2 regions of the Paenibacillus suaedae genome follow, and region 2 is predicted to be linked to the other one. Evidence: riboswitches for the same ligand, from Rfam matches in the RefSeq annotation. Region 2 holds a riboswitch; the other holds the start of a gene.
The links. Region 2 has a riboswitch for S-adenosylmethionine ahead of RQP50_RS00515 (methionine ABC transporter ATP-binding protein). Riboswitches for the same ligand answer to the same signal wherever they lie in the genome.
Positions count from the first base shown of each region.

Region 1: it holds a riboswitch for S-adenosylmethionine, as region 2 does, so the genes downstream of both, metA (homoserine O-acetyltransferase MetA) here and RQP50_RS00515 (methionine ABC transporter ATP-binding protein) in region 2, are expected to answer to the same signal.

Region 1 is NZ_JAVYAA010000001.1:752,504-768,740, reverse strand. It holds gene thrS (threonine--tRNA ligase) at 1-853, opposite strand, end outside; gene ytxC (putative sporulation protein YtxC) at 1,398-2,354, opposite strand; gene mqnC (cyclic dehypoxanthinyl futalosine synthase) at 2,538-3,677, opposite strand; gene RQP50_RS03395 (trans-sulfuration enzyme family protein) at 3,902-5,092, opposite strand; gene RQP50_RS03390 (aminotransferase class I/II-fold pyridoxal phosphate-dependent enzyme) at 5,098-6,279, opposite strand; gene metA (homoserine O-acetyltransferase MetA) at 6,276-7,220, opposite strand; SAM riboswitch class I at 7,387-7,513, opposite strand; gene corA (magnesium/cobalt transporter CorA) at 8,061-8,996, shown strand; gene RQP50_RS03375 (HRDC domain-containing protein) at 9,250-10,311, opposite strand; gene RQP50_RS03370 (DUF3055 domain-containing protein) at 10,587-10,883, shown strand; gene RQP50_RS03365 (5'-3' exonuclease) at 10,984-11,874, opposite strand; gene RQP50_RS03360 (magnesium transporter) at 11,992-12,765, opposite strand; gene RQP50_RS03355 (MgtC/SapB family protein) at 12,819-13,523, opposite strand; gene RQP50_RS03350 (arsenate reductase family protein) at 13,975-14,346, opposite strand; gene RQP50_RS03345 (RluA family pseudouridine synthase) at 14,372-15,388, opposite strand; gene RQP50_RS03340 (cob(I)yrinic acid a,c-diamide adenosyltransferase) at 15,381-15,965, opposite strand; gene RQP50_RS03335 (P-loop NTPase family protein) at 16,032-16,237, opposite strand, start outside.
Region 2 is NZ_JAVYAA010000001.1:108,930-125,166, forward strand. It holds gene gntK (gluconokinase) at 1-781, opposite strand, end outside; gene RQP50_RS00490 (GntP family permease) at 816-2,177, opposite strand; gene RQP50_RS00495 (GntR family transcriptional regulator) at 2,307-2,984, opposite strand; gene gnd (phosphogluconate dehydrogenase (NAD(+)-dependent, decarboxylating)) at 3,125-4,024, opposite strand; gene RQP50_RS00505 (helix-turn-helix transcriptional regulator) at 4,314-4,505, shown strand; gene RQP50_RS00510 (DUF6773 family protein) at 4,510-4,992, shown strand; SAM riboswitch class I at 5,125-5,232, shown strand; gene RQP50_RS00515 (methionine ABC transporter ATP-binding protein) at 5,337-6,350, shown strand; gene RQP50_RS00520 (methionine ABC transporter permease) at 6,340-7,005, shown strand; gene RQP50_RS00525 (MetQ/NlpA family ABC transporter substrate-binding protein) at 7,173-8,018, shown strand; gene RQP50_RS00530 (iron-containing alcohol dehydrogenase family protein) at 8,024-9,121, shown strand; gene RQP50_RS00535 (YhgE/Pip domain-containing protein) at 9,234-10,406, opposite strand; gene RQP50_RS00540 (TetR/AcrR family transcriptional regulator) at 10,513-11,034, opposite strand; gene RQP50_RS00545 (FAD-dependent oxidoreductase) at 11,269-12,720, opposite strand; gene thrS (threonine--tRNA ligase) at 13,297-15,210, shown strand; gene RQP50_RS00555 (GNAT family N-acetyltransferase) at 15,259-16,194, shown strand.

The DNA.
Region 1 (16,237 bases), 640 kb from region 2:
TGTAGCGCTCCATCGTACGGCGCAATGTCGCACCATTTGGCAGCCAGAGCGGCAAGCCTTGTCCAACTTTTTGGGAGAAGGAGAAGATCTTCAGCTCTTTGCCTAATTTACGGTGATCGCGCTTCTTCGCTTCTTCCAAGAAGTGCAAGTACTCATCAAGCTGTGCTTTCTTCGAGAATGCTGTTCCATAAATACGCTGCAGCATTTTGTTGTCCGAGTTGCCGCGCCAGTAAGCACCCGCCAAGTTCAAGAGCTTGAATACCTTCAACTTGCCTGTAGATGGGACGTGAGGTCCACGGCACAAGTCGAAAAATTCACCTTGGTCATAAATAGTGATCACAGAATCCTCTGGCAAGTCGTTGATAAGCTCCAGCTTCAATTCATCACCGATTTCTGTGAAGATGCGTAGAGCTTCTTCACGAGATACTTCACGGCGTTGAATTGGCAGGTTCTCGTTCACGATACGCTGCATTTCCTTCTCGATCTTCGGCAGATCCTCAGGCGTCAAGGAGATATCAAGGTCAATATCATAGTAGTAGCCATCTTCGATAACGGGACCGATACCAAGTTTCACGTTTGCGTCCTTGTACAAGCGCTTGATTGCTTGCGCTGTCAAGTGAGCTGAACTATGGCGAAGCACTTCAAGCCCGTCTTCTGAGTCTGCCGTTACAATTTCAATCTTGGCGTCTTCTTGAATCGGCGTATACAGGTCAACAACCTTGCCATCCAGCTTCCCCGCTAGTGCAGCCTTCTTCAATCCGCTGCTAATCGAACCCGCTACATCTTCGATAGTAGTGCCTTGCTCATATTCACGAACAGCACCGTCTGGAAATGTTACTTTTACGTTAGACATTTGCGATTCCTCCCAATTTATATGGCATCATTCAATCTGCTGTCAATCTGCTTATGCCGGCTAGGAAACGAACAACTACGTGTTCTTCCCAATTTCTCCGTACACAACACAGCCTATTGAACTTGTCTGAAAAAATAAAAAACACCCGCCCTGTAAAAGGGACGAGTGTTATAGACAATTAGTAACCCGTGGTTCCACCCTCATTCAACTGCTGATGATGCTTACGCGATCACAATTACAGCAACATATGCCGCAATGCTCTGTCGCTCACTTTCCTCAGATCAGTCCTTGAGCATTCGGTAACGGGAATGATTCGTTGGATGATACTAACCGAGATTAGCTCGTTGTTCCCATCCAAAGCTCTAAAGTGGTAAATAAACAGCGTTGCCGAAGGGACTTGCAGCCTCGATCCCTCTCTCTGAACGGTTCCGTCCGTTATTCATGTCTTTGTCATCGCATATCGTATGCTATTGATTACTCAATACCGCATATTATATGCGATCTTCGCAGGGTGGTCAAGCTCCTATTCATGAATCGTGGAATGCTATGGCCGCAGCATCGAACCGTCCTGCACGTTGTTACGTACAAGAGTCTCGTGAGGCCAGCCATCTCCACCAAGCACAGCATGACAGGAACTACACAGTACACATACATGCACCCTCGATTCGAAGATTTGCTGAATCGTCTTAATCACCTGAGATTCTGGCTCGCGCGTGTGAATGATAATATTTTGCGGGGATACGTTGATGAGTGTGCTCACAATCATATCCTCCATCTCCATATCATAATCAATCATCTCCACAACCATGCCATTCATCACATGCTTCGGCTCAAGCGGCTGAAGATCCTCATCTAGGAGCGTAAATTCATGACCGCCCTTGTGCATTAAGTGCGCAAGAGGGATCTTCGTCTCCTGAATGAACACGAAGTATTTCAATAGACCGATGAACTCTTGATACTGCCGTTCAAGTACATATTCATCAATCGCATAGTCAACCACTTCACGAAGCTCTGTTAAATAGTGCCGCAAGCGGAACTGAATGAACCCTTCAACATTAAGGGCTGTATGATCTTCTAAATATCGCCGCAGTGCACGTGTAAGCTTCCCTTTGCGTCTGCGTCTGGACTCACTAGAACCGGTTTCATCTCCACCGTTGAGCAGCTGCTGGCAGTATTCCTCAATTTTACGGCGTTCCTCTTCACTGTATTTCGAATCCTTTGCAATTAAGGAAGCAAGAAGCAGCCTTTCTTTTTGGGACAGAATAAATTCAGCAACTGCCTTGGCCGCTCTATTCCATACATCTTGTCCTTGTGTAGACAGTTGAAAACCTGGCAAGATGCCCCGGCATGTAATCCAAGCCGTCTGCCCTTCAGACCATTGCTGGAATTCCACGCCATTCGGCTGTTTATGTAAATCGCTCAGCTCCTGCTGCAGCAAATCAGTCAGCGTTACTGCGTCACATTCGGATCGCAGCGGCAACGAGATCGTGAACAACTCCATGAGCCCACTCCTTTCTGTTCCTTCTTAAGTATATGGGGTCATGAATGGAGATATACGAAGACGAATCTGGAAAACAGAGGACGCTCGCATTCCTTCTGGCATTATTGCCAAAAATAAAAAAACACCTGCTGGCTATCCACACGGAAAGTCCAGCAGGTGTACTGCTTCATTTTCAATTGACGCCTAATTCTGCATAACAAAATCTTTGGCAACCGTTGCATGTTCATCGTCGAACACACGCAAAATATTATATTTCGTATCACGCTGCGCAGGAATCTTGCCCGCTTCGCGGATAAGCTGCAGCGTGCTCCCGATGTTTACTTTATGTGTAGCACCAGCTGCCGATACGACATTCTCCTCAATCATCGTACTGCCGAAGTCATTGCAGCCGAAGCTGAGCGTCTTCTTGCCAATTTCCGGCCCCATCGTTACCCATGAAGCTTGGAAGTTCGGAATATTATCCAGGAACAAGCGGCTGATCGCGAGTGTCTTCAAATACTCTTCAGGCGATACGCGCTCTGCCTTCATGTTCGTGTTGTCCGGTTGGAATGTCCATGGAATGAACGCAAGGAAGCCCTTGGAAGGATGGCCGTTCTGCATGCATTCATCTTGTGCTGTACGAATGCGCTCCAAGTGAAGTGCACGCTCTTCCAGCAGCTCGCCGAAGCCGATAACCATCGTGCCCGTTGTATTCATGCCGACCTTATGGGCAGTTTGCATGACGTCCATCCAATCACGCCATGAACCCTTCAAGCGACTGATCTTCCGGCGAGTACGGTCGTCCAAAATTTCAGCGCCGCCGCCCGGCAGCGAGTCAAGACCCGCTTCATGAATTTGACGGATTACCTCTTCTAGAGATAGTCCATTCGAGACTTCCTTCATCTTCATAATCTCCGCAGGAGAGAAGGAGTGCATTGTAATACTTGGGAACCGTTTCTTAATTTCGCGAAGCAGGTTCGTATAATAGCTGAATGGAAGCTCTGGGTTTGTTCCGCCCTGCATCAGAATCTCAGTTCCGTCTACATCGATCGTTTCCTGAATCTTCTGGAAGATGACTTCATCAGGAAGCACGTAACCTTCCTTCGAACCCGGAGCACGGTAGAAGGCACAGAATCTGCAGTACGTATCACAAATATTTGTATAGTTGACATTGCGCCCAATTACAAATGTAGCAATCGGATCTGGATGCCATTTCTTCATAATTTGGTCGGCAGCTGCCCCCATTTTCTCGATCTGATCAGATTCGAACAAGGTCACGCAATCGTCTGTATTCAATCGTTCACCACGAAGCGCTTTGTCCAAAATGCGGTCTATCGGTGACATCGTCACAGTCACTTCCCCTCTCATATGTTGCCTTACACTCTCGTATATAAAGCGAAGTAGACCCCGCTCACGGCGGGGTTAAATTGTACGGATTATTGCACATGCTGCTTCATCATCTAGTTGTGCATTGTATCGCTCAAGAAGCAGCTTCACTAAATAATCGTAACATACATCGCCCATAAAAAACAGCACCCTTCCATGAGAAGGATGCTGGATAGAATCGGTTATTTGGATAACGCCTGATCCAAATCCGCAATCAAATCCTCGACATGTTCAAGCCCAACAGAGAAGCGGAGCAATCCATCCGTAATTCCACGCTGCAGACGAACTTCATGCGGCATTGCTGCGTGAGACATCATGGCAGGATAAGACAAGATGCTCTCAACAGCGCCAAGGCTGACTGCCACAAGCGGGATTGTCACGTTGTTCAGCACTTGCTTCGCCCGTTCGCCAGAACCCACATCGAATGATACCACTGCTCCATATCCCAGTGATTGCTTCTCATGCACCTCACGGCCAGGATGATCGGCTAGACCAGGGTAATAGACGTCAGCAATGTCCGACCGTTCACTCAGCCACAGTGCAAGGCGGCGGGCGCTCTGCTCACTCTGATTCATCCGAGCTTCCAATGTCTTCATGCCTCTCATCAGCAGCCAGCTGTCCTGAACCCCAAGCACAGTGCCAAGGCCATTCTGCAATTGCTTCACACGGCGTCCAAGACTCTCGTTGGCTGTAACTGCCAGACCTGCGAGCACATCACTGTGTCCGCCCAAGAACTTGGTGGCACTATGTAAGACTAGATCAACACCAAGCTCAATTGGACGCTGATGATAAGGGGTCATGAACGTATTATCCAGCATGGTGAGCAGACCCTTTTCCTTGGCCCATGCGGTCACTTCTGCAATATCCGTAATTTTGAGCGTCGGGTTGGACGGTGTCTCCATATAGACAGCCTTCGTATTTGGACGAAGCGCAGCCTTCACCTGCTCAATGTCGGTCATATCCACTAAAGTAGACTCAATGTTCAACCGGTTTAAAATGGAAGTCAAGAGACGGTACGTTCCACCATACACATCTTCCGTTACGATAACATGATCCCCTGCCGATAACAGCAAGAATGTCGAAGAGATCGCTGCCATCCCTGATGCGAAGGCAAATCCATTCGTTCCGCCCTCGAGCAGTGCAATATATTGCTCCAATGCCTCACGTGTTGGATTGCCAGAGCGAGAGTAATCGTACTGAGGCGGATTGTAAATGTCCTCATGATGGAATGTCGTAGCTTGGTAAATCGGGACACTGGAAGCTCCCGTACCGGCATCGATCTCACCGCCAAAATGGATCAGCTTCGTCGCAAACCGACGTGATTGCTTGCCTAACTGACCGTCTGATGCTTGATTCGAATTCTGCTCTCTCATCTCCGTTATCCCTCCACTTCTACTCTAGCCGCTTCTATCGCTTGCTCCAAGTCAGCGATTAGGTCATCAACATGTTCAATTCCAACCGAGAATCTTAGCAAGCGATCGTCTACACCAATCTGATCCCGAATCTCCTGCGGAATATCCGCATGGGTCTGAACCGCCGGATAAGTCATCAGCGACTCTACCCCACCCAAGCTCTCCGCGAACGCGATCAATTTCAAGTGGCGCAGGATCGGCTCTACATAAGCTGCATTCTTCAAGCGGAAGGAGAAGATGCCTGTGTTGCCCGACGATTGGCGCTGTTGAATCTCATATCCCGGATGCTGCTCGAGTGCAGGATAATACACATTGTCGATGGCGGGATGCTCTAGCAGCCATTCGGCAATGCGGGTTGCGTTGTACTGATGCCGCTCCATACGAAGGGCAAGTGTCTTCATGCCGCGCATCAATTGATAGGAGTCTGATGGGCTCAGGACAGCACCGATCGAATTATGCAGGAAGGCGATTTCTTCCGATAATTGCTTCCCTTTCGTTACGATCAGACCAGCAAGCACATCATTATGTCCGCCCAAGTACTTCGTTGCGCTGTGGACTACCATATCTGCCCCAAGTTCAATCGGGCGTTGGAAAAATGGCGTTAGCAGCGTATTATCAACGATAGTGAGAATTCCATGCACCTTCGCCCACGCCGCTACCTTCTCGATATCCGTAATCATCATCAAGGGGTTCGTAGGCGTCTCTATAAAGACAGCCTTCGTCTGCGGTGTTCTTACAGACTCAAGCGCATCAAAATCATTCGTATCTACATAAGAGGCCGTCACGCCGAAACGAGACATAATCCGTTCCAGCAGACGATAAGTGCCGCCGTACAAATCGAGGGAAACAATCAGATGATCGCCTGAACTGAACATCGCGAACAATGTCTGTAATGCAGCCATCCCCGAACTACAGGCAAATCCGGCATCCCCACATTCCAAAGCAGCCGCCGCTTCCTCTAGAACAGTACGAGTCGGGCTCTTCGTCCGAATATAATCAAACCCCGTGCTCTGTCCAAGCTTCGGATGCCTGAATGCAGTTGCTTGGTAAATCGGATAATTAATAGCTCCCGTTTTTGGTTCATGAACCGATCCAATTTGAGCTAATCGACTTTCGATGCGGTAGTTCTCTTCGTTGCGTTCGATCATAGTTGATGAGCCCCTTCCTTGCGCGGTACGGCTTTGCCCAATTCGTAAGGTGTTTCTTGATATACGTAGTAGTTCAGCCAATTTGAGAAGAGGAGGCTGGCATGCGCACGCCAAGTGGAGTAAGGCTTGCGGGAAGGATCGTTATTCGGGAAATAATTTATCGGAATGTCCATCTCCATCCCCTTTGCAATATCGCGGTCATACTCCCACTTCAGTGTACAGGGATCGTATTCCGAATGACCGGTCACGAATATTTGCTTCCCATCATGTGTCGCTACCAAATACACTCCTGCTTCTTCCGACTCCGCTAATATTTCTAACTCGGCAATCTTCGCGACATCCTCTCTCCGAAATTCCGTATGACGGGATTGCGGTACAAGAAACATCTCGTCGAAGCCGCGTGTCAGATTCACATTTTCCTTAGTTAGTACATGCTCGTATACACCGAAAATTTTCTGATCCAGTGCATATTTCGCAATTCCATAGTGATGATAGAGGCCCGCTTGTGATGCCCAGCAAATATGGAACGTGGAAGTTACATTCTCCTTAGACCATTCCATAATGCGGCACAACTCATCCCAATAGTCTACATTTTCAAACTTCATCTGTTCGACAGGAGCACCCGTAATGATCATGCCATCAAACTGCTCTCCTTCAATATCTTCAAATGTTTTGTAGAACGAAGATAAGTGCTGTGCGGACGTATTTTTTGATGTATGGCTTGCTGGATGAAGGAGCGTCACCTCAACTTGCAGCGGCGTGTTGCCCACTAAGCGCAGGAGCTGGGTTTCCGTAGTCTCTTTCGTCGGCATCAAGTTGAGAATGATGATTCGCAGCGGACGAATATCTTGATGATAGGCTCTCGTTTCGTCCATGACGAAGATATTCTCCTGGGTCAAAATTTCTTTGGCCGGCAAATGATCCGGAATTTTAATCGGCATTGACGCTCTCCCCCTCGAAAATGGTAATTGGATGGTGTCGGCACATGAAATCAATTTGGCGCAACCGCAAACAAGCCTGACTTGAAACGGCACAAATGGCTAGAGACATACAAAAAAGACCTTCCTCGACTACGAGAAAGGTCATGTTATACATGCTCATGAGCCTCTCTCATCTGTCAGTAACGACTTCCATCGTCCCTGCAAGAATTAGCACCGTGCGTCGCGCTTCATACTGCGCATCGCCGGTTGCCGGGCTTCATCGGGCTTGTCCCTCCACCTACTCTTGATAAGATTGCTTATATGAATATTCATTTGATTTGGCCTTGGTAATAATGTACGGCAAAGAGAAGCTGTTCGTCAAGAGGGGAACACAACAAAAAATCACGATTCCACCCCCTTCGCATACGATACATTATTGACGAATTCCGGCAATGGATTTTGTCTTGAAAGGTTGAAGTACGAGCGTTATACTTAACAAGGTGCGTCGAAGCCTTACTTAATTATTAAAATCGAAGGCAACAATCGTTCCTTCACTGGACGCATGATATATAAAGTCACGTACAATTATTCAAGCTGAGGTGAGTTCGGATGGATGGCGACCCGAGGTCGTTCCGTAGTACGTACGTACAACCGAATATTACGATTCGACAGGCAGCGGCAAGTTCGCAGTCCAATGTCGGGATTCGTGCCTCTGCAGAGAACCTAGTTCACTAATTGTGCCTAGGCTTATATCACGTGCGCGAACGACGGACTGCGCATGCCCAGCCTTGTTTCGAGTCGTCTGGTAACATTTAGACGATGCGCATGTCGCAATGGCGACAGCGTCAAGGAGTGAGTGCAATGAAAATCCGTCTGGTCAACGAGGGCGTCTTCACGACTGAGGAAGATATCAATGTCACATTAACACCGCCAGAGAATGGCTTCTACTGGATCGATGCTGACATTGAGGATTTGGTCGTTCTGCAGCCATTATTCAACATGCATGATTTGGCAGTTGAGGACTGTATGAGTGAAGAAGAGCAGCGTCCCAAAATCGAAATTTATGAAGGTCATTATTTTATCGTGTTCAACAGCATTCGCTTTGACGATGAAGAGATCTTTTTACGCTCATTGAACATTTTCCTCGGCAAGCACTTCATTATTACCGTAACAAAGCAGAAGATTAACGAACTGCGTATGGTGAAGCCTGTATTGTGGGAGCAGCAAGCGAGTACGCCTGACCTTATGCTCTACCTGCTCATTGACTTGGTTGTCGACAACTACTTCACAGTAGGAGATCGAATTGAAGCGAAGATCGACAAGCTTGAGGAAGAGCTCATTATGAGCACGAAGAAAGAACATCTCAATGAAATCATCAGCTTGCGAAGTGAGATTCTATGGCTCAAGAAGGGTCTTGGCCCTCAAAAAGAGGTACTGCTTGTCCTCTATCGTAAGGAATTGCGGCTGATCGGCGATGACCTGCAGAAGTACTTCCAGGATATTTACGAGAATGCCGTCAAAGTATCGGAGACATTCGAAACGTTCCGCGACCTTATGGGCAACTTACGTGAATCTTATCAGCTTAGCATCGCGAATCGCGCAAACGATATTATGAGAGTGTTCACAGCCATTACAACTATATTCATGCCGCTAACCTTAATAACAGGGATCTACGGCATGAACTTCGGATATATTCCAATTATGGACTGGGAGTACGGCTCCTTGTATATGATCGGATTCATGCTTGCGCTTGGTATCTTTATGTTCTACTTATTCCGCAAGAAAGATTGGATTTAATAATCAGCGGGGGTGTTCTAAAGTCATTTGATAATGACCTTGGACACCCCCGCTTTGTTTTCTTTGCATTACCATATTCCCGATTATCCCCATTTGCTCACCTTGTTCGCCGATGACGAAAAACGAAGCCAACCACTGCGAATTGTTTTTCGCTGCTTTCCAAACAAAATAGCAAGACGCCCCTAAACTAGCCTAAACAGCAGAATAAATTCATTAACGAGCTCGGGCATACGTCCTTCGAATATGGCATCCGTCAGCTAGCCGCCTGTGCAACGCTGCTGCTTCTCGCTCTGCTTCGATGCAGAAGCCGCAGCAATCGAATCCGCTCATAGTTCGCTTGTACCTCGGCATAAGATTCGTCCAATGCCGATTCTCCAAATGCCTTCACATAGATTGGCTTCAAGTATTCATCGCCCAGTTCATCGAATGCCAGCTCTATCGTTGCCCGCTGCTCTTCCGGCATAGATTGAAGCTCCGATTCAACCAGCATGCACACATTATAGCCTTCACGTTCTACCGTCTCAATGCGCATAATGAGTTCACGCCGATCTACCTGAAGAAGCTCTATCAATTGCGCAATCGATAACTGCTGCTGCAAGCCTTCCAGCAATACACGGTGGTCTGTCAGCTTGGAGAGCTCTTGATTCTGCTTCGATTCCCATTCGGAATAGACCCACTTCGCGAACTCCTCTTCGGATACAACGGAGGATATCCAATCCAGCGGGAAAGTTGATGTCCTTTCAAACCCCTTCGCAATTGCAATGATATCTGCTCCATAGGATGCCAGCTTTGCTTCTCCGAATCCAGGAAGCTGCTTCAGCTCTTCCAAGGTGTGCGGAAGCAAGGCACTGACCATACGAAGCATACGATTCGTTGCAATCCAATAAGGGGCCCGGCGCAGCTTGCTCGCCGTCTCCCTACGCCACTTCGCAAGCTGTTCATATACCTCGGATCGGGCATATAAATCCGCATAGCAGGCAACCCATTCATTGCGTTCCTTCATTCTGCGCTCGTGTATATCGGCCTCCGGCACAAACCCAATAGTCAGACGGTACCCAGCGTGCAGCAAACGCGCCATGCCACGCCGCATAGCCGCCCGCATCTCGGCCCATACCGCCCCCTCGAACCATACTTCGGCAGGCTGTCCATCTGGTTCCCAGAGTAAGATCCACTTCCCCTCATCTACTCCAGCCGTAACTAATCCATATGCGGTTTCACGAGAAGAATCTACTCCCCTCTTCCGCTTACGAGAAGACACCATCTCCCCATCGTCCAGCACCATTCGCTCTAATCTGGCCATCCATACAATTTGCATCAACTATGCCCTCCCTATTCGATAGACTTGATAATGATACAACCTCTCCGATTGCTGCGACCTTCTATTCACTTCTATCGGACAAAAAAGAAAGCACCTCATCACGGTACGTATATACGCATCGCAATGAGGTGCTTCCTCGTCCTAGTTATGAATTTATTACCATTATAACATGCTCTTCTCCAGTGTCAATTCCTGTATTTCTATTTCTAAATGTTGGACGCTACTATATAATAATATCATCTTATTGGAGCAGCAGATAAGGGAGGCTAACAATGAGCAATCATGATCTTGATTTTCTATCGGACAGCACAGAGACAACAACAACACGCTTCGTCACCTTTGTAGGGCACAGCTATCGGCGCTTTGATTTGGCGATTACATCTACAGGCCGTTTTTACGGTAAGAAGCTCGTTACCGACTTGCAGAGCGGGCTGACCGCCATTCTCGGACAGGACGATCTCAAGGAAGAAGGTTATTTAGAATCCTTTTATCGCTTGTCGGAGGAAGAGGGAGAAGAGCTTCGCGGCTTCCTGTACATGGTCATAGGCGAGGCGCATTTCACCGATTAAGCTGATGACTCGGATGCACGAACCCAACCTTCATACAGCACTTATGATCAAAAAAGGGAGGAGCTTCTGCTCCCCCCCTTCATTCTACCGCTCATGTTCGTTACATTCCGACGTACGATATCATACTTTTCATTTCCAGACGCTCAAATATTGCACTGACGGACTCGCGCTCTGGCGCAAATACACAGACATCCATCTGGCATTCTACCGGCACATCGCAGTTGATGCGCGCAAGCTGTCGTGACAAATGGAGCATCTCAAGGTCGGACTCAATCTTCGTCCGTACACCCTTCGCAAGCTCCGGCAAATTCTCCAATATTCCCTCAATGCTCTGATATTGATGGATCAGCTTATGTGCTGTTTTCTCACCTATCCCTTTCACGCCTGGATAGTTGTCCGCAGTATCTCCCATAAGCCCCTTCACATCAACCACCTGCTCTGGAGTCAGCTGACGCTCCTCCATAAGTGACAATGGAGAATAGACTGCATAATTGCCATGCCCCTTCTTCATAATGATCACAGTCGTCCGATCATGAACAAGCTGCAGCATATCGTGGTCGCCTGTCAGGACAAAGACATGCATATCATCACGGAATAAGCGCGACAAGGTTCCGATACAGTCATCTGCCTCGAATCCTTCAGCCGATATATTAGGGATGCCGAATCCATCCATTACATCCCGAATGAGTTGAAATTGTGGTACCAGATCCTCTGGACAATCGGGACGATTTGCTTTGTACGCTGTGAACTGTTCTGAGCGAAATGTCTTGCTCCCGAGATCCCAGCAGCATGCAATATGCGTCGGCTCGAACCGTTCTACCGCATCCCAGAAATATCTCATAAAGCCATACACCGCATTCGTTGGTGTTCCATCCTTCATTCGACGAATAGAACCGCCGTACGCAGTAGCGAAATAGGCGCGAAATAAGAGCGCCATTCCATCAACGAGCAGTAAGCGCTGCTCCTTATTATCATTCAATTGTACTTCCATCGGTATGGATTACCCCTTTCGCTTCAATGCCTATCGTCAAGTATATCATAATTCCTACAATCACTAGATAACGGTTTCTGCCAAGCAAGGAACCCATACTCATTCTTTCTATTTATGCTACAAATGAGACATTACATCATCAAAAGTCACGATCCCGACTAACCGACTGTCCTCCGTTACTACCGGAACAGCCAGAAGGCCATACTTCTTAATAATGTCCAAGACATCCGCTTGCGGTGCATCTGGTTCGATCGTAACGAGATGCGGATTCATCATTTCATGCACAGACCGCTCGGGCGAAGAGATAAGGAAATCACGTAGCGACACAACGCCTAGCAGCGTATCCTGCTCATCGGTCACATAAAGATAATAAATAGTCTCCACATTCGTCAAGCAACGGCGCATCCAATCAAGAACCTCAGCAATTGTATCTGTCGTACGGATTCGGATGACCTCCGTTGTCATAAGTGATCCTGCTGTACCTTCTGGGTAAGCGAGTAATTGCTTAATGTCCTCCGCCTCTTCCTTCTCCATATGATCAAGATAGAAGTCCGCTTCTTGATAAGACAGCAATCCAATAAAATCAGCTGCATCATCGGAAGGAAGTCCGTTTAGCATCTGAATCGCATACGGTCTGGCCAGCTCCAGCATACACTCCTTCTGCTTCCTCGGAGCCAGTTCACAGAAGATTGCGCCAAATTCGGCAGGGTTCAAGTACTCATAGATACGCATTCGGCAGGTACGATCCATCTCCGTAAAAATTTCTGCCTGATCGGTGGGGTGCAGTTCCAGAAAATCAGTCCGAAACGTATCTTTTTTTGAGCCTTTCAATGCTTGCAGCATACAGTAGGTGTATTCTTCTCTGAATTGATAATGGTTTAATGTAATCACGGTCTTCCTCTCCTCTCATGCAGCCGACTTCAATCCATCTTCTTGAGCTCTACTTACAATTGCTCGATCTCTACGCTCACAACATGCTCAATCTTCTTGATGGAATAATAGATTTCCGTCAAGTATTGATTACTTGGCACAGATAGCACTAGGTCAATTCGCTGGCGATCCTTATCCAGATCCTTGAGTTTAAAGTGGCGGATATGGAACTCATCTGCATCCGTTCGATCCTTGCGCTGAATCTTCTTTATGAGATCCGTCATCCGGTGGTTCGATTCTACGACGATCTTCAACGCCACATCATGCCGGTTCAACTTGGCAGGGGCAATCATCTTAATTAAACCCGGAATGAGGTTGACAGCCGTAATCAGCAGCGCCGCACCGCAAGTTGCTTCTAAATAGAATCCAGCCCCAATCGCTACACCGAGAGCAGACGCCGACCAGATTAATGCTGCAGAAGTGAGACCGGAAATAACCTCATTGCTTCTTCGCAAGATAACACCCGCTCCAATAAAACCGACCCCGCTTATGATCTGAGCTGCCAAGCGCATTGGATCCATATTCGGATGGTTAGTGCCGCCGAACTTCCCGAATGCCTCAATTGACACAATCGTAACCAGGCAGCTGGCAATACATATGACCATACTCGGTCTCAAACCAAGCTGTTTTTGCTTAATTTGTCTGTCAAGCCCAATCAGCAAACCGAATAATAGCGCCAAACCGAGCTTCATCATCATTTCCAATGTCAAAAATATCATGTCGATCACCTTCTTACCCAAATTCAACTTACTCAAATTCAACATCTACTACAAAAAAAACATCTACACGCAAAAAAGCCCCCTCGCAAAGAGAGAGCTTGATTTCATCCAGCAAGTCGATTCCTCACACGTCAAATAAGCCTACTGATTCTTTTCGTGCATACAGGATGCAAGACGATTCAGGGCACAGCAAGACATGGGAGGGCCGCTTGTATAGGACACATCCTCTCTACGAGTGTACATCAGTTGTCGCAAATGACTCGGACTGCCTTCCACCATTACCCTCCCCTTTCATCGCTAGTTAAATACTTCCATGAGGAATCTTACTTGTTCGTTCACGTGATGTCAACCATCATCTTCCTCATCTTGCATGATCTATTAACACGGTTCCTGTTAACCTGAACAACATCGTACCAATGTGCTGCTTGTCATCAACAGTTGCAATTCCTTCTTAATGCTTGGAGGCCGTGCCCCACGCTTCTGCAAACATCTCTTCCTTGAAGCCGACTGTTGCTCGATACCCATCTGTAACAATAGGACGCTTGATCAGCTTGCCATTCGATGCCAGCAGATTCAACTGTTCCTGCTCGCTCATCGTTGGCAGCTTGTCCTTAAGCTGCATCGCCTTGTATACTTCGCCAGACGTATTGAAGAATTTCTTCAACTCCAATCCGCTTTGGGCAACTAGTGCGCGCAATTCCTCGCTGCTTGGCGGCTCCTCTACGATCGGGATCAGTGCAACATCATAGCCTTGTCCCTTGAGCCACTGCACTGCTTTACGGCAAGTGCCGCATTTGGCATATTGATATACAGTAACGTTCATATGTCATGTAACTCCTCTCATAACATCATTCATTATTGCTCCTCCAGCCAACAAGCCGGTCACGCAGTTCTACTAGTTCCTGAGGAAGCTCGGCCTTAAAGTGAAGCTTAACCCCACTCATCGGGTGTGTAAATCGCAGCTCAGAGGCATGAAGCGCATGCCGCGTTAATGGCTCCACTGCAGCCTGAAGCAGCGGAGTATTCACCAGATCAGGATCAGCATAGAACTTATCGCCCAGCAGCGGACTTCCGATATGCTTCATATGCACCCGGATTTGATGAGTACGTCCTGTCTCCAGTCGGCAGCTTACTCTTGCAGCTTGTCCATGGTAGGACTCCAGCACACGATAATGCGTGATAGAATCGTATCCATCCGGTGTCACGACACGAAGATGAGGCTGCTCCTTGTCTCTATCGATTGGAGCATGTACCGTCCCTTCCTCCTCACGAGGAATCCCAAATACAAATGCCTCATACTGCTTCCACACCTCATTCTTCTGCATCTGATCCGATAATTGATGATGAGCGTGGCCGTGCTTCGCAACAATAAGCAGCCCAGAGGTCTCTTGGTCGAGTCGATTCGCTGGTCGAAATCGGGTTCGCTCGCCACGCATCCGCCAATGATGGACAACTCCATTAGCCAATGTCCCATTCGGATATCCCTTGGTTGGATGAACCACTATGCCTGCCTGCTTATTGAGCACGAGAATATCCTCATCCTCGTACACAATCTGAATCGGGATTGGCTCTGGTTCGATTGTATCCACATGATCCTCTGCAATCTCCACCCGAATCAGATCACCCGCACGAAGCTTGTCGCGCACCGTAAGAATTCTTCCATTGTATTCTGTACCTCCATTCACCGTTATCGCTTGTTCCAACGTCTTCAGCCGCTTCAATAAACGCCTCGACAAATTCAATCTGGAACGGAGAACGGTTCGGAGTTGAATCCCTTCTTCACTCTCAGGCACTACATAGGACAGCTCAGCCGCAATCTCCCCAGACAAGCCGTCCGCTTCTTGCTTCCCTTCTTCTTCAATCATGCTGCTCCTTCTTCCTGAACACGTCAGCACTTCTCACATATTCCTGATCCTGAACGCCAACAAGACCATTTGCCCGGCGCGCCACTGCAAAGAAATAGTCTGACAATCGATTCACATATTTCATTACTTCGACATGTACGGTCTCCTGATGCGAGAGCGTAACGAGCTGACGCTCCGCTCTTCGACACACAGTTCGACATATATGCAGGGCTGCTGCCGCCTCGGATCCTCCTGGCAAAATGAACTTTGTGATCGGCTCATTCGCTGTCTCATGCTCGTCCATCCATTTCTCAAGCTGCTCCACCTGTTCTGGACGAATTTTATAAATGAATTTCCCCTGCTTCTGCTCCGCATAAGCGGTATCGGCTCCGCAATCGAACAATTCATGCTGAATCACGGATAACTGCTCCCGAAGTGCTTTCATTTCATCTCCATGGCAGCAAGTAATCGCCCAGCCGACGAATGAATTCAGCTCATCAAGCTCCCCATAAGCTGCTACCCGCAAATGATCCTTCGGTACCCGACCACCTATCAACGATGTCGTTCCTTCATCACCTGTACGCGTATATAACTTCATTTGCTATGCCCCCTCATTACCGTTCTATCCTGGGCTTAATGTCCTCTCCACGTGCACATTGCTAGTTTACTTTCGTTTCCGCTTCGCGCTAATGTCCTCTGGAATTCCTGAAGTCATCCGGAACCATTGTGTACTCCGCTTTACAAGCTCGCGATTCAGAGCGGCGTGCTGCACAATATACTCAACTTCAAGCGGATTCGTGAAAGGTGTGTAGCCTGGAGGCTCGTTCGTAATAATGAACAGCTTGCCTTGAAAGATGAACAATGCCTCTT
Region 2 (16,237 bases):
CTGCAACAACACCAGGCTCGATTGCATTTACACCAAGATTGGAGAGCACACCATCACTAGCTCCCACAATCGTTGGGGTAGCAGGGGAGAGTCCCATCTCCCGCGCGTAGACTTCATCCAATCCTGTTAGCCGATGCGTAGTAGGAACGAGCTCGGATAGCTTGTCAGTCGATATGCCCGCAAGTTCAAGCGCTTCTTCATCCCAAGCGAGCTGCTGCAAATTCATCATCCCGGTAGCAGACGCAATCGAGTAATCGACAACATACGTATGGAACAGCTTGAAGAGTACGTATTCCTTAATAGAAATGAATTTAGCCGCCTTATTTAACAATTCCGGAGCTTCATGCCGCATCCACATCAACTTCGTAAGCGGGGACATCGGATGGATGGGAGTGCCTGTCCGCAAATATAAGGCATGTCCCTGCAGATCCTTCTTGAGCTGGGCTGCATACTTGCTGCTCCGATTGTCTGCCCACGTGATGCAAGGGGTGAGCGGATTGCCTTCTGCATCGACAGCGATGAGGCTATGCATCGCCGAACTGAAGGACAGGAACAGTACATCCTCAGGCTGGGCTTGCGCAGCGCTCATCGCTTGCTTGACAGAAGAGACAACGGCTTGGAATATCCGTTCTGGATCCTGCTCGGCTATCGTTGCGTTCGGTGTATGCAGTGGATAGCCTTGGCTGCCGGTAGATACGACTTTGCCATTCTCTTCGAATACGACTGCCTTCGTGCTTGTCGTTCCCATATCGATTCCGATCATGTAGTTGGGATGATTCATAGGGATAACCTTCTTTCTTTCATTGCCATGTATGTTACACTACTGTGCTCAACAGCAGAATCAATGCTAATCCGACGACAGATAGAATCGTCTCCATCACTGTCCATGACTTAAGTGTCTCTGGGACGGACATGTTGAAAAATTCCTTCACCATCCAGAACCCTGCATCATTGACGTGGGACAGAACGATCGAGCCTGCGCCAGTTGCCAGTACAACCAATTCTACAGGAACACCTGGAGTCATCGCCAGTACTGGAGCAACAATACCAGCAGCGGTCGTCATGGCAACGGTTGCAGAACCAGTTGCGACACGAATCAATGCTGCGACGAACCAGGCGAATAGTATGACGTTAATGTTCGCTTGTGTGGCAAGCTCTGCGATCGCACCGCCAACACCACTGTTAATGAGTACTTGCTTGAACGCACCGCCGCCGCCAATGATAAGAATGATCGTTGCGGTAGGAGCGAGACATTCGCTGGTGAAGCGGGATATCTCTTCCTTCTTGAAGCCGCGCGCATAACCGAGCGAGAAGAAGGAGAAGACGACTGCAATCAGAAGCGCGATAATTTCATGGCCGATGAATTTGCACAGTACGGCTAAGCTGCTTAAGCCCTGAGGATCGACAATGTCTGCGACGGAGCCAATCAGCATAAGAATGACAGGTAGCAAAATGGTGAACAGCGTAATGCCGAAGCTTGGGAGCGGCCGATCGCTCTTTTGCGCGAATTGTTCAGCGAGCTTTGCTGGCGGCTGTAATTGAATGCGTTTACCAATGAACTTGCCGAATAGCGGCCCTGCGATAATTGCTGTTGGTATTCCGACGAGCAGAGAGTAGAGAATCGTACGACCGAGATCTGCTTGATAAGCGTCGATGGCAATCATCGGTGCTGGATGCGGCGGTACGAGTCCATGTACGGTAGATAGCCCCGCCAAGATTGGAATACCGATCTGCAGCAATGATTTGTTTGTTTTGCGTGCTACAGTGAACACAATTGGAATTAATAGTATTACACCAACTTCAAAAAATACCGGGATACCTACAATAAAACCAACAAGGAGCATTGCCCAGTGAACGCGTGATTCTCCGAATTTATCAATAAGGGTAGTGGCGATTTGCTCTGCACCGCCGGATTCTGCCATCATCTTGCCCAGCATGGTACCGAGCGCAATGACGATGGCTATCGTGCCAAGTGTGCCGCCAAGGCCTTGTGTAATCGATTGCACAACATCTTGCGGTTTCATGCCTGTTAACAGACCGAGCATTAATGCTGATATAAGCAACGTAACGAAAGGATTCCATTTTAGCTTGGCAATGAACACAATGAGAAATACGATGGTAAGCAGTGTCCAAAATAGTAATGTCACATTGTGACTCATTCCGAATAGTGTGCTCATGATGTACGAGCCTCCTTTTGAAAAGTGCCGATTGTTATGAATGATTCCAAATATAGCGTTTCCAAAACAAACTTGAATACTTGTCGACAACTTAAAATTAAAAAAGCTTTGTATCCTTGCAGCTTGCCGTTACGAATGCGGCAAGCTGACATGCAAGGTACGGTTCGAGTCGGCGAAGTAGGCTGAGACAACCTGCTGGATCGTATGAGTATCCTTCGACTGGAGTCCTCTTACGATCGTACGGTGCTTCTCAATTACAGTGAACAGCTTCGCTTCTCCCTCAGAGAATATTTCTTCCGTTGTCATCAGCATGACGGTCTTCACGATCAGTCGAATGCTCGTCCACAGATGCATGATGCGTTTATGCTCCGCTGCAGCAATGATCGCTTCATGGAACGATAAATCCTGATAAGCGAATTCAACGGCATCATTGTACTTAACCGCGAGTTCCATCTTGTCGATAATCTGCAGAAGCGTCAGAATCAGACCATCTGTGTTCACGATGGCGAGCCGCTGCTGGACAAAGCTCTCAATGAGATAGCGAACATCGTACAGCTCTTCGACATCGATAAGACTAAGCCCTAAGACAACAGCACCCATGCGCTCCAAGCGGATAAGCCCTTCGTTAGAGAGCGTTTTCAATGCTTCGCGAACGGGAGAGCGGCTGGTGCCGAAGTCGGCAGCCACTCGATTCTCCGATATAATTTCGCCCGGCTTGATGGAGCCGTTAATAATTTGCAATCGCAGCTCACAGGCGATGGATTCCCCAAGGGATGCGCCCTGCAGCCACTGTTTCGGATAGTGTATCATGCGTGAACTCTCCTCATGATTGGTTTCCTGAACCCATATCTCACTTTAGAGATTTGGTTCTGATTGTACCACAGTGCTGCATGGCGCGACCATCGGGCTTGTGGTGATTCTATCTTCGCTATCGAAATAGGAACTGACTATTCCTTCGTTACCACTTGATGTCCGCCGAACTCATTACGCAGTGCAGCAACTACCTTACCATGGAAGGAATCGGACTCAAGCGAACGATATCTCATGAAGAGGGACATCGCGATAACGGGTGCGCTTGCTTGCAGCTCCAGTGCAGTTTCCACTGTCCATTTGCCTTCGCCAGAGCTTTGCATAACGCCGCGAATGCTGTCCAGCTTCGGATCTTTGGAGAAAGCATTTTGCGTCAGATCCATCAACCAGCTGCGGATTACCGATCCGTTGGACCATACGCGTGCAACTTGTTCGTAATCGAAATCGAAGTCGCTCTTGTCCAATACTTCAAAGCCTTCCGCGATCGCCTGCATCATTCCATATTCAATACCGTTGTGAACCATTTTCAGGAAATGTCCACTTCCGCTCTTGCCTGCATACAAATATCCTTGATCTACCGCAATGTCCTTGAACAGTGGCTCAAGTGTAGCGAATACTTCTTGGTTGCCGCCAATCATGAAGCAGCCGCCTTCAGCTGCGCCAGATACTCCGCCGGATGTTCCGATATCGAAGTAATGGGCACCCAGTGCATGCACTTTCTCGCCTCTAGTGATGGACTGTTTATAATGTGAATTTCCTCCGTCAATGACAATGTCTCCTGGAGAGAGAAGAGGAAGCAGAGTGTCTACCACTTGATCCACGATTTCTCCAGCTGGAACCATCATCCAGATGATCTTTGGAGCATCCAGCTTCGATACGAGTTCTTCAATTGTATCTGTAGGAATTGCTCCTAGGTCAGCTGCTTTTTGACGTTGTTCAGCATTTACATCAAAAGCGACTACCTGATGCTTGTGCTGCAATATGTTATCTACGAGGTTGAAACCCATTTTTCCAAGGCCAATCATGCCTAATTTCATGCTGTATTCACTCCTGTGATCATGCTGTAAAGTACAACAAGTATACTTGTATACAACTTAGTGTGATCTTATCTTACTGTCTTCTTGCCTATCTGTAAAGTGGAAATTGTAAGCGCTATATCATTGTTCGTAGCAAGTGCAGTCTCATTTAGAATGGTTCCATGAGGTGGGAATTATGTATCTGCGAATAGGTTGCACAGAAATTAATTAAATTGTAAAATATACATTACATAATGACATATATATATTACATTGTATTGGCGAGATTGATGAAGGACGAGGGTCGAGCATGAATCAGAAGTTAAAGATGGCGCGTGTGGAGAAAGACATGACACAGCAGGAATTAGCGAACGCAGTCAACGCGAGCCGGCAGACGATTGGTCTGATTGAGAAGGGGGAATTCAATCCATCTCTCCAGCTGTGCATTGCGATTGCGAAGGCGTTAGGCAAGACTTTAGATGAACTTTTCTGGGAGGGGTAACAGCATGAAAATCAACAAATGGTTTACATCCAGCAACCAGAGCAATGATGAGTATGTGATTCAGAAGAAAAATAAGTTCAAAATTGAAGCGCTCTATCTGATTATCGGCTTGCTACTTCTGAATGGGATTCGTGGCATCCTCATGGGGGATTATTCAGAGAATGTGCTGATGAGTTTAGGAATTGTCTTTTTCTATGCAATCTATTTTATGCTCCGCTATATATTCACTGGATTGGAGTACCGGGATGTAACAACAGATAGAGGGTATCGCAAAAAGCGGCGAGAAGTGTTGATGATCTCACTCAGTGCATTCGGCATCTTTTTCATTGTAACGATTGGACAGAAGTTGTTATTTAGACCGGACAAGCCTTGGATGGACGTCATTGGCCCTTCTGTATTGTTCTTGATTATTCTCGCCGCGGGCAACTACTTTAGTTTGAGAAGGTCGTATGCGAAAAATAAGGAAATATTCGGTGATACGAAGTAAAGGCTGTAATGTGAGGTAAGGCAGTATGATGGATCATGCTTCATTACCTTTTTTGAAAATGAAATGAAAATATTGTTGACAACTCATATTTTCAGATGTATTATCTTCAACAACAAACGACAACTTCATACTACCTTATCAAGAGCGACTGAGGGACTAGGCCCTATGACGTCCGGCAACCTTACCTGTGAGTAAACGGTGCTAAATCCTACGGAATGATTCCATTCTGAGAGATAAGTGTGGCGATACTGCCAATTCAGCCTCTTTCTCTCTTAGGGAAAGAGGCTTTTTAGTTTTTTTAGTTTTCATCCAGGTGATAGCAACAGAATGGCGGGGTGTGTGAAATGATTGAAATTCGGAGTTTGGTTAAGGAGTATCGAAGCAAGACATCGACCGTCATCGGCGTAAATAACGTCTCTCTTCGAATCAATAGGGGAGAAATTTACGGGATTATCGGACGAAGCGGTGCTGGGAAAAGCTCGTTGCTGCGCTGCATCAACTTGCTGGAGGAACCTACATCTGGGAGTATACTCATCGATGGCGTTGATTTGACGAAGCTGCAAGGAGAGAGCTTGCGACAGGCAAGACTGAAGATCGGCATGATCTTTCAGCACTTTCATCTTATCCGCTCCAAGACGGTATTTGAGAATATTGCATTTGCTCTGAAGGCCAACAACAAGTCGAAGGCAGAGATTGAACCGCGTGTCCTTGAATTGCTTGAAATGGTCGGCTTGGCTGACAAGCGAGATGTATATCCTGCTCAGCTCAGCGGCGGGCAGAAGCAGAGAGTAGGTATCGCCAGAGCGCTGGCCAATGAACCGCATGTGCTGCTGTGTGATGAAGCAACGTCTGCGCTGGATCCTGAGACGACTCAGTCAATCTTGGAGCTGCTGAAGAAAATCAATCGCGAGCTTAACCTGACGATTGTATTGATTACGCACGAAATGGAAGTGGTGAAGGACGTCTGTGACCGGATGGCGGTGATGCAGAACGGCAATGTGGTAGAAGAGGGGCCGGTATATAACATTTTCTCTGATCCACAGCATCCGATGACGCGCTCGTTCATCAGCAGTCTGTTCCAATTCAATCTTCCAGAACGATTGATTCAGCATTGCAAAGGAATGATCGTGAAGATTCACTTCGTGGCGCCGCAAGCGGAGGAAGCAATCATTACTGATGTAATGACGAACTTCAAGGTTAGAGCAAATATTTTGCATGGCAAAATTGAATACATCCATGACAACCCGCTAGGCATTCTGATCTTGGAGCTGAATGGAGAAGTATCAGAGCTGCGGCAAGCACTCGACTACATCAAAGAACGAACCTATCGATTGGAGGTCATCCATCATGCTGAGTGATTCGATCATCCAACTGCTGCCGGACTTGGGCAAAGCATTTGTCCAGACGCTCTATATGGTTGGAATTTCGCTGTTTGCTGCCATAATTCTGGGTCTTCCCATTGGAATTCTATTATTTGTAACCGATAAGGGGCTATTCCTCGAAAATGCGTTTACGAAAAATGTGCTAGGCTTCATCGTCAACATGATTCGCTCAATTCCGTTCATCATCTTGTTGGTGACACTGCTGCCGCTGACGAAGCTCATTGTCGGTTCAACGATAGGCCCGACGGCTGCTTCGGTATCGCTCTCGATTGCGGCAATTCCGTTCTTCGCCCGCTTGGTAGAGACGGCGCTGCGCGAGATTGACAAAGGTGTCATCGAAGCGGCAATCTCCATTGGTGCAACACCGTGGATGATCATTAAGGATGTACTTCTCCCTGAAGCGAAGCCAGGCATCATTCAAGGCGTGAACATTACGGCAATCAGTCTTGTCGCTTATTCGGCAATGGCTGGTACAGTCGGTGGAGGCGGAATCGGCGATTTGGCGATTCGGTTCGGCTACTATCGCTACGACAACACTGTAATGTTTACCACGGTAATCATTCTAATCTGCTTGGTGCAGATCATTCAGTACGGAGGAGACTTTATTGCAAAGAAAGTAGACAAGCGATAATGCATTCGTTTTTGTTCAAAAAGTCATACCTAGGAAGCAACGCGGCATCGAATCTTGCACTTACTTCGAAAGCATGGTTCGAGTTCCTGCAACCTACTTGGTGCTGAAAACCAGTCTTAATGCACCGAAATGATACAAAAATATTATCCATACGGAGGTCATCATTTATGAAGAAAGCAGCTCTCGTCCTATCTCTTATTCTAGCAATTGGCTTGCTCGCTGGATGCGGCAGCAAAGACGCATCAACGGGTTCAGGAGACGCAAAGCAGGAAGAAAGCAAAGCAATCAAGATCGGCGCAACAGCAGGCCCTTATAGCGATATGATAACGAAGGCGATTAAGCCGATATTGGAGAAGAAAGGCTATTCCATTGAGTTGGTTGAATTCGGAGATTATGTGCAGCCGAACTTGGCATTGTCGAATGGAGATTTGAATGCGAACCTGTTCCAGCACAAAATCTACATGGAGAACTTCGCGAAAGAAAATAAAATTGAGTTGTCCGAGCTTATTTCCGTACCGACGGCTCCAATGGGCATCTACTCGTCCAAGTTCAAATCTTTGGATGAAGTTGCTGACGGAAGTACAATAGCGATTGCGAACGATCCGACGAACCTGGCGCGTACATTGGGCTTGCTGCAAGATGCAGGACTCATTACCGTGAACAAGGACATCGATCCACTGCGTGTATCGGAGAAGGACGTGAAGGACAATCCGAAGCATCTTGTTCTACAGCCAATCGAGGCTGCTCAGCTTCCGCGCGCAGTAGACAGCGCTGACCTGTCTCTTGTTCCGGGGAACTTCGCACTTGCTGCGAAAATGAACCTGCTCGATGCTCTGAAGCTCGAAAATATGCCAGATGATTACCGCAATCGTGTCGTTGTGAATACAGCTGATTTGGACAAGCAATTCGCTAAGGACTTGAAGGAAGCAGTTGAATCGGCCGATTTCGAGAAAACAATAGATGAACAGTTCAAAGGCTTCGGCAAACCAGAGTGGATGCTGAAAAGGAAGTGACATCGATGACGAAGGAAGAGAAAGCTATCGTCGTTAGAGGCACACCGGCAATCTATCATTGTAAAGCGGGCATCTTGGACAAGCTAGATACATTATTGGCACCGTATCAATACAAACGAGTGATTGTCGTGCATGGTGATCGCTCCTTGGAGGCGGCGCAGCCCTATTTGCCGAAGGAGACGAACATAACGCTGATATATCTTCGCTATCAAGGAGAATGCACCTTGCAGGAAGCGCATCGGATTGCATGCTATGCACAGGCCGAACGAGCGGATGCCATTCTTGGACTCGGCGGCGGCAAGGTAATGGACTTGGTCAAGGCAGCAGGCAATACATCGGGGCTGGATACGATTCTCGTGCCGACGCTCGCCTCGAATTGCGCAGCATGGACGCCGCTCAGCGTGTTCTATAACGAAGAAGGACAATTCACACACTATACCGTTTTTCCGAAAAGCACACTTATGGTGCTGCTTGAACCACGCATAGCCTTGCATGCACCTGTTGATTATCTGCGCGCAGGGATTGCCGATACATTAGCGAAATGGTATGAGGCGGATGTACTCATTCGTGGTTTGAAGCATCGTTCAGCCGCTGTGCAGGTTGCGCATCTTACGGCTCGTCTATGCCAGACTGCACTTCTGGAACATGGACGGCAGAGCATTCACGACGCAGAGCAGAAGCAGCTATCCGATGCGTTCGTAGAGGTAGCGGAGACGATCATTATGACAGGCGGCCTTGTTGGCGGCTTCGGCGATCATCTTGGTCGAATAGCTGGAGCACACTCGGTTCATAATGGTCTCACTGCTGCGCCAGCGACACATCATTTGCTGCACGGAGACAAGGTCGCGTACGGCATCCTCGTTCAATTGGTGCTGGAGGATAATGTTGCGGAAGTGAAGAATTTGCTGCCGTTCTACGAAGATTTGGGCTTACCTTATCGACTAGGTGACCTTGGATTATCTGCGGAAGACCGTCCAACGTTGGAGAGCATTGCGCGGCAAGCGACTCTCCCACAGGAATCCATACAGCTGATGAAGCCAGAAGGCGTAACCTCGGAGGAGGTATACAAGGCAATCGTGAAGCTGGAGCAAATTGTATCGTGAGGAAGGAATAAAGCGCCATCTGTCCGTAAAAATGCGGCGGATGGCGCTTCATTGCCATGTAATGCGTATTTCGCGGTATCTCGTTGTGTCTACACATCATAAATAAGTTTGCTTACGAAGCTAGCTGTCCCTGTTCTTTAGGTTTGCGCTGCAATAACTGTACCCCTCCAACAATAACAGTCGTCAGCAGGATGACCGCAGTCAAGATAAGCAAGAGCGCATGGATTGAATCCGATATAGCTGGGCCCCCGTTCACTAGGTTCATAATGCCAGTTACGGCATAGGTGCCAGGGGAGAATTCACTGATTTTCTGATAGAAAGATGGCAGCAGTTCGCGCGGGAGCAAAGCTCCCGATGTGATCAACTGGATCGACAGCAGCGCAATATTGACCCATGCACCGGCATCGCTGAAGATGTAAAAGGACAACTGAGCGACAAATAGAAACGCGATGACGTAAGCGAGTTGGAATAGCCACATCATGCCGAAGCCTTGTTCAGAATGAACACCCATCAGTGCCACCATTCCCGTGCCGACCGTTGTAATGATCAAGGAGGCCACAATATTGAGCAGGGAGCGAGTTGTCAGGAGTGTCCATTGGCCACATTTTTGTTTAATAGCTTTGGCAGCCTTATTCATTTCCATGGTGAACTGCATGCAGCCAACGAAGGAAGCCAGCAGCAGCATCATGGGAACCATCGTCCACGAGAAGTTCGAGATGGGATGGACGTTATTCATTTCGGCTACGACGCGTGCAGACACGGATTCAGATAGGCTGCTTGCTTGCAGCTGTGGAACGTGTACCTGCTCCAGTACTTGAGTCATGCCCGTACGAACCGCATGTTCATTGATTGAAGTCGTAATTTGGCTGGAGACAGATTGCATTACACTTTTGACCATGCTTGGATTGGATTCGTTCACAGCGTACGTGATGATAGCTTTCTGTGTCAGATCCGTCAGCTGCTTAGAGAAATTTCCTGGAATATGCATCACCATTTGCACCTTCCGTTCTTCAAGCTGTGTCATCGCCTGGTTAAGACTCGATTCCTCTTTCATGTGAAATGGCAGCTTCCCCATAATCGATTGCACCGCTTGCTTGCCAACCACTTGATCCTCATTCACAACGGCAATGGCTAACCGATTCACATTATCTGTCAAATGATCATACCCCGTCAGCCAGATCAGGCTGAACAGTACTTGAAAAGTAAGCGCAGTAATAAGGCCGATAATGACCGACGGCGACTGTAACAGGTGAAGAAAAGTGGATTTAACAGACATTTTGTTCATGAATCAACACACCTCATTTATAATATTTATTTATTAATCAATAAATACGATACCAAAAAAAGTGCGACCTCAAAAAGGCAGCAGATGAATAGTGGTTTCACTATGTTTATTTAGATGGCCACGGAGATAAATTAGGCGCTTCAAGCACTTCTGACATCGTAATAATTAGACCTGAGCCGATAAACATGCTGGCTGCGAATTTGGCATTCGGAATCCCGGCTTGTTCAAAGCGCCGTATGACCGTCTGGTGTATCGCAGTGAAATGGTCGCGCACCGAATCACGAATTGCTGGCTCTGAAGTTGTAAATGCCTGCATCGTCACGAGCATCTCATCGCGATGGGTCTCAATGAGCTTCCCGAAGGCGCGTCCCATTGTCTCTACAAACTGTTCGGGAGGAGCATCCACGCTGGAGAAGGCCTCTTCAATCTTCTCTGTGGCGCGGTCGAGAACTGCGATAAACAATTCCTCTTTGGATTTAAAAAAATGAAACACATATGGCTGCGTTACACCAGCCGATTTGGCTATTTTGGCGGTTGTCGTCTTGTAAAAGCCATGCTCCGCAAAGGATGCGACAGCAGCATCAATGATTTGATCCTTGCTAGATAAAGATGGGTCTTTTGGTGACATGTTGGTTCAACACCTTGTCAGAATTTTTTTTTTTTTTTTTTTTTTTTTTTTTTTGTTATTTATTAATCAATAAATTAATGCATGAGGGTTTATTTGTCAAGTGTGTATTAACAAGCAAATCGAAGAAGGACGAACCTATAGGTAAGATCCCTTTAGTAGCTCGCCCTTCCGTTCATATAGAAGTGATAGACTCTTGTTAACTCGTAACGTAGTATCTACAGATATTCAGCCGGTTCATTTATCGAGTACAATGTGATATTTTGTCTGTAAATAATAGTGGATTCGCTTGAAATCATCAGGCGTTAGCTCAGCCAGTGGTTTACTCCTCCGTTCCTTGCCCAATATGATGCCAATCGCTTCAGCTGCAAGGGCGGTGTTGGGCATGATGCGTGCGCTGCCATAGGCTTTGATGGTGGCTCCAATATTTTTGCCCGCGACGATGACGTTGTCGTAGGACTTGAGCAGAAAGGAACGAAGCGGGATGCCATAGCGATCAGGTTGGCCGAATCCGATTCCTTCCCGAATGCGCGTTGTACCTTGCAAGTCAAGCGAGTACCCGCCGATGCTCACATTGTCCCAGAACATGTTGCCATTCAAGACGTCGTGTTCATTCAGCACATATTTAGTCTCGAATCGATTGTAATCCCGAATGTATAAATAATCAGGGAAGCCGTTCAGCTCTGCCTTCGAGAAACCCCAGATATGTTGACGCAGAAAATTCAAAATATACGGTGCTTCGGTCTTCGCCCTGTATAAGGCGGCTTGCACAGATGCCGGATTGGCAGGATCAACGTTATATACGAGCAGCGCGTTCATAATGGCCTCGCCATTACGCTGATAGACCGTGTTCATCCCACGGAGCATAAGTCCATTGTCGTGCGGCTTGTAGGTACGCATAATATTGCTGAATCCGGTAGCTTCGCTCCCATCCACATAGGTGTTTGGACCGTACTTTTTGATGAGGTTCTGGAGAGGGTAACTGGCAAGGACGGCTTGGTGAAGCATACTCCAATTCACGTGCTTGAACTTGAGCATCAGCGTAGCGGCCATGTAGTCTGGCTTATTGTTCTTGCCGTCGTACAGGCTCTCCATGCCTGGAATTCGCTTCTCGTCAAGCTTGCTGGTGAGGGCACTGAAGTCGGTGTTCTCCACCCAATATTTAGACTGAACCGTATAGATTTTTCCGTCTGCAGCAGTATAGGTGAGGGAGTGGATTGATTTTTCCTTTTTTTCCAGCTCAAATTGTACAGATTGAATCGCAATACTGCTTCGGAGAGGGATACCTTGGATGAGGTGTTCGTAATAATTCTCGAACTCCACGGGCTTGCGAATCGTGCCCTTATCGTACCCGTCGAAGAGAGTCTTAATGCTGCCTTGTACAAGGCTGTGACCATGCTTGTCGAAGGGTTCGTCGAGGAACCACATTTCCCCTTCGATGAGCTCTCCGCCTGGCTTGCTGCGGGGATCCAGGATGAGTACATTCAAGCCAAGATCATGGGCTGCCTTGGCAAGCAGAATGCCTTGAATTTCGCTGCCGATAACGACAATATCGTAGTGGCTGCATAGAGTACCGCAATGGGATTGAAAAGAGGCTTGAGCGGAAGATGCTGGGGTAATCGTGTGGGTAAAAAGAGCTGCAATCAGGATGGAAAATAAGGCGTGTATTCCCTTCTGTACGTAGTTCATGAAGGCGGGATGCCTCCTCTTCTTAAAGTGTAAAAACATGAAAAAATTACCTACGACGTCATGCTAGCACAGCCCTATATGCAGATCAATATGGTTCTTGTAGCGAAGCAGGGGAAATTTATTTCTGGGAAAATTGAACTTGACTTTTCTTCCTGAATGTGTGTAACATTATTCCCATATTCATCAGGCGATGACCAAAGACATGATTTCCAGTACGAGCTGTCCAGAGAGAGAAGCGATTGGTGCAAGCTTCTTCAGTTACGGTTGTGGAATTACCCCTTTGCAGCCGTGATGTTGAACCTGAGGGTGAGCATTTGGAAATGGTACTGGTACCATTGCAATCCGCTTCTCAGCAGTAAGCATCACCGACCCATCCTCGTTACCGGATGTCCAATGAAGGATCTTGCAATTGTAGCGAATGGCGGCTTATCCCGTTCCAACACGCAATGCAGGATTGAATTAGGGTGGAACCACGAGACAGAACGCACTCGTCCCTTTCGGGAGAGATGCGTTTTTTTGCGTTCTCTCATGGCGTTCATCATTCACTTGCGACTATGAGGAAAGGGAGGCTGAAGCATGGAGATCAAGGTAACATTTCCAGACGAATCGAACAGGGGGTATTTGCACGGCACGACCATCGAAGAAGTTGCAGCATCGATAAGCACAAGCTTGAAGAAGCAAGCACTTGCCGGGAAAATGGACGGGACGCTCGTGGATGTCGACACTGCGATCGAGCATGACAGCCTCGTCGAGATTGTCACAGCAGACAGCAAGGATGGTCTCTCCATCATTCGCCACAGTACAGCACATGTAATGGCGCAAGCCATTCAACGCATATATGGAGCCGATGCAGTCAAGCTGGGAATCGGCCCAGTCATTGAAGATGGATTCTATTACGACATTGATATCGCGAAGCCATTGTCGACAGAGGATCTGACAGCGATTGAACAAGAGATGTCGCGTGTCATCCAAGAAAATCTGCCGATTACGCGCGAGGTTGTCAGCCGGGAAGAGGCTATTCGCTTATTTACCGAGCGGGATGAGCCATTGAAGCTGGAGTTGATTCATGACCTGCCGAAGGACGCGGTTATCAGCATTTACAAGCAGGGCGAATTCGTAGATTTATGCCGAGGCCCACATGTTCCGTCCACAGGCCGCATTAAGGCCTTCAAGCTGATGAAGGTATCCGGCGCGTATTGGCGTGGGGATTCGAATAACAAAATGTTGCAGCGCGTATACGGAACTGCCTTTGCGAAGAAGGATCAACTGGAAGAATATTTGCATATGCTTGAAGAAGCGAAGAAGCGCGATCATCGCAAGCTTGGAACAGAGCTTGGACTGTTCATGTTCTCCGAGGAAGCGCCTGGTATGCCTTTCTACTTGCCGAACGGGATGACGATTCGCACAGAGCTTGAGGATTTCGCGCGCGGACTTCAACGAAGACGCGGCTATGACGAGGTGCGCACACCGCTTATGATGAACAACCGATTGTGGGAGCAGTCGGGTCACTGGGATCACTACAAGGACAATATGTATTTTACGAAAGTAGATGATACGACGTTTGCACTGAAGCCGATGAACTGCCCAGGGCATATGCTCATTTACAAAAATGGGCAGCACTCCTATCGTGAGCTTCCAATTCGACTTGGCGAGTTCGGTCAAGTACATCGGCATGAAATGTCCGGCGCCTTGAACGGTATGCTTCGGGTTCGTACGTTCTGTCAGGATGATGCTCATCTGTTCGTCCGTCCGGATCAGATCGAAGAGGAGATCGGCAAGGTTATGGCCTTAATCGATCACATCTATAAGGTGTTCGGCTTCGAGTATAAGATCGAGTTATCTACGCGGCCGGAGGATTCGATGGGCTCAGAGGAGCTGTGGAATGAGGCGGAGCAGGCATTGCAGCACGTGTTGGATAAGCGCGGCGTCGAATATCGTGTTAATGAAGGGGACGGGGCCTTCTATGGGCCGAAGATTGACTTTCACATCCTGGATGCACTCAAGCGGAGCTGGCAGTGCGGCACGATTCAGCTGGACTTCCAGATGCCGGAGAAATTCGACCTGTCCTATATCGGAGAAGATAGCCTGAAGCATCGGCCTGTTGTTATTCACCGTGCGGTGTACGGTTCGATTGATCGGTTCATTGGCATTTTGACAGAGCACTATGCAGGAGCATTCCCGACATGGCTTGCGCCCGTTCAGGTGGCGGTACTGCCTGTATCGGATCTCTTCGCCGACTACGCGTATGAAGTGAAGGAATCGCTGGAACAGGCGGGCATTCGGGTACAAGTGGATGCGCGCAATGAGCGTCTAGGCTTCAAAATACGCGAAGCGCAGCAGAGCAAAGTTCCTTACATGCTCATTGTAGGAGAGCAGGAGCAGGCGAGCGGAAGCGTGTCCGTCCGCAAGCGGGGCGAGGGTGATCTGGGAATGCAGCCAATTCAACAACTTGCTGAACTGATTGCAAAGGAAATAATATCCAAGGCGTAGAATACAATCTCATGAATTCGCATTTGAAAGCGAAGGAGATGAGTAGCCATGAATAATACAGGCTTGCGAACCTATACACAATTGGATGTTGACCAGCTTGAAGCGCTGCACAGATTGGAAGACATTTGCAATGAACACGATCAAATCATTTTGAAGTTGAACTGGGATTCACTTCGTGCACGCACGGGTGATGTCGCTAACGACTATGTGTATGTTGTAGATGGTGAGATTGTTGGATTTCTCGGTATCTATCAGTTCTGTGCATCGGAGGTAGAGATAAGCGGGATGGTGCATCCCGACTATCGGCGTCAAGGCATATTCAGTCAGCTTGTTAAGGAAGCTCAGCAGGAGTGTGGGAGACGTCAGGTGGAGAAACTTATCTTCATTTGCGCTCGACCTTCCTTATCCGGCAAGGAATATTTGGAGAGCATCGGTTCGAAGTGCAGCTTCTCCGAATATTGGATGACACTTACTGGAGAGCATGTGCAAGATGCTAGTGAACCCCCTGCGAAAATCGAATTACGTCAGGCAGAGACCAGCGATGTGGCTCTTCTCACGCGATTGAACATGGACGGATTCGATATGAATGAGGAAGATGCAAGAGGGTATGTAGAGACGGCGATGCTCTCGCAGCAGGATTATATTTTTATTGCAGACTGCCAGCAGGAGAATGGAGATTGGCTGCCTATCGGGAAGATTCATGCTATGCGAGAAGAAGGCAGTGCATTTCTATTCGGCTTCAGTGTTCAACCTGAGCACAGAGGCAGAGGATACGGACGCTGGATTCTTCGCAGTATTATTGAGCGCATGAAGGAGCAGCAGCCAACTGCCAAGATTGAATTAGAAGTTGCAGTTGAGAATGAGCGGGCACTAGGGTTATACACGTCATGTGGGTTCCACGTGCGCAATATAAATGACTATTACGTACTAGAGCTAGCGTCGGATAGAGTGGAACAAGCTGCTTCCGACAATATTGTGGTCTAATAGTCGCTGGAACCGAAGCGTAATGAAGCATTAGATAAGTTAG